One region of the Arthrobacter sp. B3I9 genome, then DNA from elsewhere that is predicted to be linked to it. Evidence: riboswitches for the same ligand, from Rfam matches in the RefSeq annotation. Region 1 holds a riboswitch; each other region holds the start of a gene.

Region 1 (3,287 bases):
CGCGCTGGGTGCCGCGGTTGGCGAAGACCTGGATGACGGCACTGACCGACGCCGAGATCAGCGCGAAGGTCAGGGCCGAGCGCAGGGTGGTGGGGACGTCGTCGTCGTGGCCTTTGGGGGGCTTGTTGCCGGTTGACTTCTCCCAGACGGTGTCGACCAGCTTGGTGCCCGCGAACCCGGCGAGCAGGCTGATGCCGGTGCCGAGCAGCTTGATGAAGATGTTCATTCGTCGTACTCCTTCAGGAATGGGACAAGGCTTCTCCTAGCCTAGCGTCCCTGTCCCGGACGGAATGGCCGTCCGCCGCGGCGCCGCCGAGCAGCTGCAGTCCGGCGGCCGGCCTCAGGCCGATTGGGTGTCTCGCCGGAGAAGGACCGCCGTGATGTCGTCGAGCAGGACGCGCTTTCCCCGCCGGTCGCAAAGTTCCCTGACGGCCGCGGCCGGATCGACGTCCCCCCGGAGGTCAGCGATCGCGGCGGCGAGCCGGCCCAGATCGCCGCCGTGCAGGTCCAGGAGACCGTCCGTCGGAACCAGGATGGCGTCCCCGGGGTCCAGCGTAAAGGTCTGCGTGTCCCAATTCGGGCCGGGGACCAGTCCCAGAGGCGGACCGGTGGGGGAGAGGCGCTCGATGGTGTTGTCGGCACGCAGGATATAGCTCAGTCCCTGGCCGGCATCCGCGTAGCGGCCCACACCGGTCACCGGGTCGATTGCCGCGTGGAAGACCGTGGCGTAGGACCCAAGCCGTGCCAGCGTCTCATCGAGGTTTTCCGCTACATCCTCAAAGATGCGGGACGGGTCGGCATGCCAGCCGGTGCGCGCGAAGGCGGCCCCGACCGTTCCGGCGACAAGTCCCGGCCCAATGCCCTTGCCCATGGCGTCGCCGACGGTGACCCGGAATAGCCCGGACGGCGTGGTGCCGAGGTCGTAGAAGTCTCCGCTGAGCCCGAATGCCGGGTAGAAGCAGGTGCCCAGCGAGTACCCTGCAGGAGCAAGGGGGGTGGCTGGCAGCAGGGCGCGTTGGACGCGGGCGCCGTTGTCGATGTCCCATGAGAGGTTCATCTCCCGCTGGATGATCGCGGTCAGGTCCTCGAGAATCTTTTGCTGTTCTGCACTGAACGTCCTGGGCGACTGGTCGATGATGCAGAACACTCCGACATGGGTTCCGCCAGGCCCGGTAAGGGGGCAACCAGCGTAGAACTGGATGTGGGGATAGCCCGTCACGAACGGACTCTGCTTGAAACGTTCGTCGGTAAGGGCGTTTTCGACGATCATCGTTTTCGGGGACTTAATCGTCTCCGTGCAGAAGGTTCCGGGACGTTCCGACTCGCGGGAGAGGGGACCAACGAACGATTTCAGGTACTGCCGGTTCTCGCCGAGAAGGCAAATACTGGCCCCGCTGACGCCAAAGAGCCCTTGGGCCAGCCGCGTGATCCGGTCAAAGCGTTCCTCTGGAGGGGTGTCCAAAAGGCGCGTTCTGGACACGTCTTCCAACCGTGCCCACTCCGGGGCTTCAACCCCATCGAATTGAGGTTGAGTTCGGTCGCCCGTGGTCGTCATAAGTCCTTCGCATCTGAACGGTCAGGCCGTCTTTGGGTCACACAGTGTCATTCAGCGCTCGACCATACCCACACTCAAATAACAAAGGCCGGCGCCGACCAGCAGTACGCCGGTCAGGGCTACCCTACCGCCGATCGGGGCCCCGCCGGCGCACCACTCCGCTCTGTGACCAGGGCGGCTTTGAACAAGCGTCCAACCCCCCCCCGGCGCCCCGGGCGTTGGAACGGCCACCCGCAGGCAACCCGGCCGTCCGGGTGTAAACTGACAGCGCCCATAAGGGTGATCTTAAATACGACAGGGGAGCGCCGCCGTCGGCCAACTGGAGGAATCCAGGGACCATCGGTGGGCGCTGAGAGTGCGGACAGCCGCAGACCCTCGAACCTGATCCGGTTAGTACCGGCGCAAGGGAGTCGAGCTTCTCAGAGTGCCCGGCGGAGCGGCGGAAGCCGCGACCGGCCGAGTACCCTCCCCTCCTGTTCCTCAGGAGGACGACATGACTGGCATTTCTACCCATCAAGGCATCACCCGGCGCAACTACAACTGGCGCGTCGTGGACATTGTGGTGGCCGCACTGATCGCCGTGGCCGGCGGCGTCATCTTCTGGGCCTGGTCCCAGGGCGCAAACCTGATTTCGGCTCCGGTCAACGCGCTGTACCCGCCGCTGACCGGCCTCTATGCGGGCGGCTGGATGATCCCCGCCGTCCTGGGCATGCTCATTGTCCGCAAGCCGGGGGCCGCCCTCTTCTGCGAGGCCGTTGCCGCAACCGGTGAGCTGATCATGGGATCCCAGTACGGAACGACCGTGCTGATCTCGGGCGTCCTGCAGGGACTCGGCGCGGAACTGGTGTTTGCCGCCCTGGTCTACAGGAAGTTCAATCTGCCCGCGTCCCTGCTGGCCGGTGCCGGTGCCGGGCTCTTCTGCGGACTCAACGATTCCTTCCTGCCCTGGGGCTGGAACATCGCCTATGCCGGCGGGGACAAGCTTGCCTACATCATCTTCACGGCCATCTCCGGTGCGGTCATCGCCGGCGGGCTTTCCTGGCTCGCCACCCGCGGCCTGGCGAAGACCGGGGTGCTGAGCTCGTTCGCCTCCCGCAAGGCCGCCACGGAGCCCGTGTTCTCCTGAAGACGGCAATGCTCCTGACGGGACCAGTGAGGACGGCTCGCGGATTATGACCTTCACCAGCCACGTCCGGCCGGCCCGGGTCGCCGCCCGGGGCTGGGGCTGGCGGCACGCGGGCCGGTCCCGGCCTGCTGTTAACGCCCTGGACCTCGACATCAACCCCGGGGAACGCGTGCTGCTGCTGGGGCCCTCGGGCTCGGGCAAGTCGACGCTGCTCCACGCCCTCGCGGGGGTCCTCGGCGACAATTCCGGCGGGGCCGCCGGTGACACTTCCGCGGGGGCCGCCGGGGCCGCCGTGGACGATGCGGACGAAACCGGCATCCTGCACATCGACGGTGCCGCGCCCCGGGCGCAGCGGGGCCGGTCCGGGCTGGTGCAGCAGGACCCCGAGACCCAGGTGGTGCTTTCCAGGCTCGGCGATGACGTCGCGTTCGGCGCGGAAAACCTGTCGGTGCCCCCGGCGGAGATCTGGCCCCGGGTCCGGGAAGCGCTCGACGACGTCGGGCTCGGCGGGCTGCCGCTGGACCATCCGACGTCGGCCCTGTCCGGCGGCCAGAAGCAGCGCCTGGCCTTGGCCGGGATCCTGGCAATGCGGCCAGGTCTTATCCT
Region 2 (3,287 bases), 1.4 Mb from region 1:
CAAAGGACACGGACATCTTCGCCGCCTGGCGCATCGACGAGCAGATCCACAAGGCGCTGGACCGCAAGGTCTTCCTGCCCTCCGGCGGCTCCCTGGTGATCGACCGCACCGAGGCCATGACCGTGGTGGACGTCAACACCGGCAAATTCACTGGCAGCGGCGGCAACCTCGAGGAAACCGTCACCAAGAACAACCTGGAAGCGGCCGAGGAAGTCGTCCGGCAGCTCCGGCTCCGCGACATCGGCGGCATCATCGTCATCGACTTCATCGACATGGTGCTGGAATCCAACCGCGACCTCGTGCTGCGCCGCATGGTGGAATGCCTCGGCCGCGACCGGACCAAGCACCAGGTGGCCGAAGTGACCTCGCTGGGGCTCGTGCAGATGACGCGCAAGCGGATGGGTACCGGGCTTCTCGAAGTCTTCGGCGAGCAGTGCGAAGTCTGTGCCGGCCGCGGCATTGTCACGCACGACGAGCCGGTGGAACACCGCCGCGCCAACGTGGTCGCTGCCGAGCACTACGTGCCCCGCACCGAGACCCAGCCGCCTGTCCGGACCGAGCGCAAGGGCCGCCGCCGCGGCAAGGGCGGCCAGGGCGGACCGGAGATAGCGCCGTCCGCACCGGCGGCTTTCCACCCGGAGCCCACGGAGGCCGAGCGTCACGCGAAGGCGGAAGCGACCCGTGCAGCCCTCGCCAACATTGCGGCGGCAGCCCACGCGGCCCACCTGCACGAGGGGGAAGCTGCTTCGCACGAGGCTGAGGCCAGGAAGGCAGAGACCCGCCAGTCCGCCGCCGAGTCCGCCCGGCAGCTGGCCGCAGCGGAAGAAGCAGCCGGACGTCCCGCTGCAGTGCTCACCTTTGGCGGCGAGCAGGTGGTGTTGCCGTACGTGGAGCATGCCGATGAGTCGGCGGCACCTGCGCTCACCCTTGACCTGCTGACCGAGGCTTTCGCCCACCTGGGCGACAGCGAGGAAAGCAAGCCTGCAGCCGAGCAGGTGCCGGCAACGGAGGCACCGGCCCAGGCGCCGGCGCGCGAGCAGGCACCGGCCCCGGCTCAGGCCCAGGCACCGGCACGGGCAGACGCCGAGTCCGGAACCTCACGCGGGCGGCGTGTCCGCCGGAACCGGAGCGCCAGCCGCGCCCAGGGTGCCGCCAACGAGACATCCGTTGAACAGCGCCAGGCTGCCCCGTCCGGGGCAGCAGCCGGGTCCCTGCACGAGGCCAAGGTTCCCGCAACGTCCCCGGACACGGCGGCGGTCAAGCCGGCCCCGGCGAACGAGCCGATCATTCTCGGCGTCGGCGTGCCGGCGTCGGAGCTGTAGCCCGCAGCTATAAGGGGAAGTTATCGCCCGGGAGACCGGTGGAACAACTGAGCGTGGCCGCGGGTGCGGTCCGGACACGGCGTCGTAATCGGCCGAAGTCCGGGCCGCACCCGCTGTTTGTTAAGTGGGGCGGTTAGGCTGGAGGACTGACACGGGGTGCCGCGCATCGAGCCGGCTGAGATCCAGACCCGTTGAACCTGTCCGGTTAGCACCGGCGAAGGGATGTCTATCGTGGCAACAGCTGTCTTTCCATCCGCATTTCTGCCGTCCCGGAATGCCGCCGTCCCGAATCCTGCCGTCCCGAACCCGGCCGGGCCCGCGATCCCGCGGGTACTGGCTATCGCCGGTTCGGATCCCTCCGGCGGCGCGGGGATCCAGGCCGACCTGAAAAGCATCGCGGCGCACGGCGGCTACGGCATGGCGGCGATCACCGCCCTCACCGCGCAGAACACGCGGGGTGTCACGGCGGTCCATATTCCGCCTGCCGACTTCCTGGCCGCCCAGCTGGACGCCGTGAGCGCGGACATCAGCATCGACGCCGTCAAGATCGGCATGCTGGGTGACGCGGCCGTGATCGACGCCGTCCGCCGGTGGCTGGAACAGGCCCGCCCCGGCGTCGTCGTCCTGGACCCGGTGATGGTGGCCACCAGCGGTGACCGGCTGCTGGCCGAAGCTGCAGAGACCGCCCTGCATACCCTGCTGCCCCTCGCGGACCTCATCACGCCCAACCTTGCCGAGCTGGCCCTGCTGCTCCGGGAACCCGTCGCGGCCGACTGGTCCGAGGCCCTGGACCAGGGCAAACGCCTCGCCGCCCTGAGCGGGACCACCGTTCTGGTGAAGGGCGGGCACCTCGACAGCGCTGGCGGGAACAACCCTGACGACGGCGAACCCGGACACGACGACGGCGGCTGCCCGGATGCCCTTGTCAACACCGGGGGACTGCTGGGCCGGGAAACCGTCGTGGTGCCGGGCAGGCGGGTGCCCACCAGCAACAGCCACGGGACCGGATGCTCGCTCTCCTCCGCGCTGGCGACGGTGCAGGCACGGGTGGGGGACTGGGAAGCGGCGCTGCGTGAGGTGAAGCCCTGGCTTGAAGGGGCGCTGCGCAGCTCGAACCGCCTGGACGTCGGCACCGGCAACGGTCCCGTCCACCACTTCCACCACGTCCAGCACCTGACCGCAAGCCACGGCCAGGACGGTACCCAGATGGCCGAGGGGGAGTTTGTCAGCGCCCTCTGGGCCGGCGCGGCGGAGTACCTCGAGGAGATCTATGGCCTGGGCTTCATCCAGGGCCTCGCCGACGGCACTTTGCCGGAGAAGGATTTCGCCTACTATCTGGCCCAGGACGCCCTCTACCTCAACGGCTACTCGCGGGTGCTGGCCCGCGCGGCAGCCCTCGCACCGTCCGAGGCTGAACAGCTTCTTCTGGGCACGCTCCGCACAGCAGTGCCTGGAGGTTGAATCCGAGCTGCACCGGAGCTGGCTCAGCACCCGGCCCGGCGATATGGCCCTGGGACCGGTGACAAAGTCCTACGTCGACCACCTGCTGGCCGCCTCGGTGTCCGGCAGCTACGGGGTGCTGGTCGCCGCCGCCCTGCCGTGCTTCTGGCTCTACGCCGAGGTCGGAGCGGCCCTTTACGCGCAGTTCCTGGCCGCCGGAGCCGCGGAAGATCACCCCTACGCGGACTGGCTGCGGACCTACGCTGACGAGGGCTTCGCCGCCGCCACCCGGCAGGCTATCGAGATCGCGGATCTGGCAGCACGCCGCGCCTCGGCCGGCGAACGTGGCGCCATGGCTTTGTCCTTCCGGCAGTCCGCACGCTACGAAGTCGATTTCTTCGACGCGCCGAGGCTCCACGCCTGAGCCGCGAGGCGCCGGCCAGCCTGTACGATAGTGGGGCACGGTTCCGGAAGTCGTTGCAGAAGGAATGCGCTGTCCTGGCTAAGAGAAGTCATGGCGGAGTG
Region 3 (3,287 bases), 920 kb from region 1:
GTCCCCATGATCAGCCGTGACCCAAGCTGCACGCCGTCGACGACGAACGGGTCATCGGTTCCGGTGGACGCACCCGGAGCTGCGGTGAGTGTTGTTTCTTCCATGCTTTTCAGCCTCCCTGTACTGCCGTAACCAGCTCGATGTCGTCCCCGTCGGCGAGCGCCGTGCCGTGCCACTGGCTGCGGGGCACCACCCCTGCGTTGCGGGCGACGGCGATGCCCAGCCTTCCGCCGTCCGCGGACTGCCCGTTCGGGGCCAGCGTCCGCCCGGTGACCTGGGTGACCAGGGTGCTGACGGAGGCGCCGTCGGGGACTGTGTGCTCCACGCCGTTGAGTTTGATGTTCATGGTGTGTCCTTTCTAGTGTCTGTGTGGGCCCCGGGCTGCTGCGGGTTTGGGTTCTGGGCGGAGAACCTGTCCGGCCGGAAACGGCTCCAGCGGGCGTCCGCCCGGCCGTCCAGCAGCTGCCGGCAGATCCGCGCGGCCACGGGCGTCAGCAGGATCCCGTGCCGGAAGAAGCCGGTGGCGATGGTGAGTCCCGCAACGTCGCCCGCGCCGCCCGAGGCCCGGTCCGGAACGCGGCCCAGCAAGGGGGCGTTGTCCGGGGTGGCGGGCCGCGACCGGGCGGTGGCTTCCAGCAGTTCCAGCTCCGCGACGGCAGGCAGCAGTTGCTGCGCATCGCGCAGCAACTGATAGACGCCGCCGGCAGAGACTGCACCCGGGCCGGTCGCGGTCCGCTCCCCCGGGCCGTCTTCGCGCTGGGTGGCCCCGATCACCACCGTGCCGTCCTGCCGCGGCACAATGTACACCGGCACCCCGCGGACCAGCCCGCGCACGGTGGAGCCCAGCAGCGGCCGCAGCCGGACCGGCACCCGGAGCCGAAGGATGTCGCCGTGGACCGGGCGCAGCGGCAGCCGCAGCCCGGGCGGGAGCCCGCCCAGCCCGGCAGCACCCAGGCCGTTGGCCACGATCGTCTCCCCGGCGAGGAGCTCACCTCCGCCGGCCAGGCGAACGCCGCCGACCCGTCCGTCCTGCCAGAGCAGCCCTGTGGCGCGGCGCCGCAGGGCGTGGCTTCCGCCGTCGGCAGCCAGCAGCGCCGCGATCCGGGCCAGCAGGAGGCGGGGGTCCACCTGGTGGTCGGCGGGAATGTCGAAAGCACAGGAGATGCCAGGGCTCAGCAGGGGTTCGCGGGCGCGGGCTTCACGCACCGTCAGCGGCTCCACCGTGAGGCCACAGGCCCGCTGTACGGTCCGGAGGTCCGCTAGCGCCTGCCGGTCAGCCGCGTCGGCGCCGACCGCGAGGGTCGGCGTCGTGAGGTAACCGGTTCCGGGATCCCCGGCTTCCCCGGCCACGGGCTGGAGCTGCGTGGTGGGCTGGAGCTGCGCGGCGAAGCCGGGCCAGAGCCGGGAGGACTCGAGCATCAGCTCCAGCAGGCCCTCCTCCTGGTAGTGGAGTTCACTCACCGGGGCAAGCATGCCGGCCGCGGCCCAGCTGGCCCCGGTGCCGGGGGCGTCGTCGATCAGGGCCACTGTGCGGCCCGAGCGGCGCAGCTCCCAGGCGATGCCGTGCCCGACCAAGCCTCCGCCGATCACGGCAACGTCGTAATACTGCCCCATTTGCGCGTCTTCAGCGGCGGCGCTGGCATCTTTCAGTCCGGCTGTAGTGCCGATGACGGAATCCTTCCCTACGCCGGTACTAACCGGATCAGGTCAAGCGGTCGGCTCTGATGCCCTCTCAGCCCTGGGGCGCCGGGCGCCAATGGCGCACGGTGCAGCAACGGGCTCCCGCGGTATGGGCCCAGTCTAGAGGAACTAGGCTTGTGGCATGAGCCGGAACGACGTCCACACCACCGCCCGCCTGTATCTGTGCACCGATGCCCGCAAGGACCGCGGCGACTTCGAGGCCTTCATCAATGCCGCTTTCGCCGGCGGCGTCGACATCATCCAGCTGCGGGACAAGTCCTTGGAGGCCGCCGAGGAACTTGAGCTGCTCGAGGTCCTGCACCAGGCCGCGCACCGGCACGGCCGGCTCTGGGCGGTCAACGACCGGGCGGACCTGGCCGCCCTGTCCGGCGCGCCGGTGTTCCACATCGGACAAAAGGACATCACGCTGCCCGCCGCGAGGGGCTTCCTCGGCAAGGAGGCCGTCATCGGTCTCTCCACCCATAGCCCCGAACAGGTCGACGCCGCCATCGCCGCTTCCCCGGGCCGCAGCGGGCTGGACTACTTCTGCGTCGGACCCCTCTGGGCCACGCCCACCAAGCCGGGGCGCGCCGCCGTCGGGCTGGAGCTGGTCCGGTACGCCGCGGACGCGATCCGCCGCGCGGAGGAGGCCAGCATCGGCAAGGTGGACGGCGTGGTGCCCTGGTTCGCCATCGGCGGCATCGACCTGGGAAACGTGGAGCAGGTGGTGCAGGCAGGTGCCCGCCGCATCGTGGTGGTCCGCGCCATCACCGAGGCCGATGATCCCGAGGCCGCCGCCCGTGCCCTGCTCGCGGCCCTCGACGCCGCGGACGTCTAAAACCCGCGGACGTCTGACGCCGACCGGCGGACGCCGGCGGATGCAGGCAGGCCGCAGGCCGGCCTCTGGCGGGGCCGTTACCCGGCCAGCCCCAGCTGCGTCATCCGGAGTGAGTGACTGGCCGCGAGCTGGGCCGTCAGTTCCCTGACCAGCTCACGGAACGGCTCCCCGTCCAGTCCGGCCAGTCCGCTGAGGAACGCGTGCTCAAAGCTGACCCGCCGGGCCTGCGCCAGGACCTCCCCCAGCAGCCGCCTCGCCCACAGGGCAAGCCGCGAAGCCAGCCTGGGGTCATCCGCAAGGGCCGCCGTCAGCCGGTCCCGCAGCAGGGACGTGACCTCCTTGTCGGCCTGGATCCGTTCAGCCAGCTCCCGGGTCGGCGTGTCGACGTAGCCGGCGACGGCGCGGTAGAAGTCGGCGGAGACCGTGTCGATCACGTACGCCTTCATGAGCGCCTCAAACCAGTCGGCCGGACGGGTGCGCTGATGGAAGTGGTCCACGGAAGGCTGGAAGGGCAGCATGGCCACCTCCGGATCCCTGCCCATGTCATCCAGCCGTGCGCTGACCTGTTCGTAATGCTGGAATTCGATCACGGCGATCCTGCCCAGCACGGCGCGCTCATGCAGGGTGGGCGCGTAGCGGGCGTCGGAAGAGAGGCGTTCGAAGGCGGAGAGCTCGCCATAGGCCAGCACGCCCAGCAGATCCCCCACAAAGCTGTTGTAGCGGGCAGGATCAGCCGGTGATGTGCTCATGATCCAAGACTAATAGCGCA

Evidence for each region. A riboswitch is a leader RNA that binds a small molecule or an ion and turns the genes downstream of it on or off. The one in region 1 is predicted to bind thiamine pyrophosphate.
Region 2: it holds a riboswitch for thiamine pyrophosphate, as region 1 does, so the genes downstream of both, QFZ65_RS09130 (bifunctional hydroxymethylpyrimidine kinase/phosphomethylpyrimidine kinase) here and QFZ65_RS02715 (ECF transporter S component) in region 1, are expected to answer to the same signal.
Region 3: it holds a riboswitch for thiamine pyrophosphate, as region 1 does, so the genes downstream of both, thiO (glycine oxidase ThiO) here and QFZ65_RS02715 (ECF transporter S component) in region 1, are expected to answer to the same signal.

The regions. Positions count from the first base shown of each region.
Region 1 covers NZ_JAUSYO010000001.1:559,245-562,531, forward strand. Annotated here, with positions in the region: gene QFZ65_RS02705 (DUF4235 domain-containing protein) at 1-226, opposite strand, end outside; gene QFZ65_RS02710 (GAF domain-containing SpoIIE family protein phosphatase) at 341-1,462, opposite strand; TPP riboswitch at 1,842-1,981, shown strand; gene QFZ65_RS02715 (ECF transporter S component) at 2,049-2,681, shown strand; gene QFZ65_RS02720 (ABC transporter ATP-binding protein) at 2,728-3,287, shown strand, end outside.
Region 2 covers NZ_JAUSYO010000001.1:1,946,233-1,949,519, forward strand. Annotated here, with positions in the region: gene QFZ65_RS09125 (Rne/Rng family ribonuclease) at 1-1,322, shown strand, start outside; TPP riboswitch at 1,465-1,562, shown strand; partial or broken gene QFZ65_RS09130 (bifunctional hydroxymethylpyrimidine kinase/phosphomethylpyrimidine kinase) at 1,545-3,186, shown strand.
Region 3 covers NZ_JAUSYO010000001.1:1,474,477-1,477,763, reverse strand. Annotated here, with positions in the region: gene QFZ65_RS07040 (thiazole synthase) at 1-104, opposite strand, end outside; gene thiS (sulfur carrier protein ThiS) at 110-346, opposite strand; gene thiO (glycine oxidase ThiO) at 343-1,614, opposite strand; TPP riboswitch at 1,663-1,796, opposite strand; gene thiE (thiamine phosphate synthase) at 1,823-2,518, shown strand; gene QFZ65_RS07020 (ferritin-like fold-containing protein) at 2,596-3,267, opposite strand.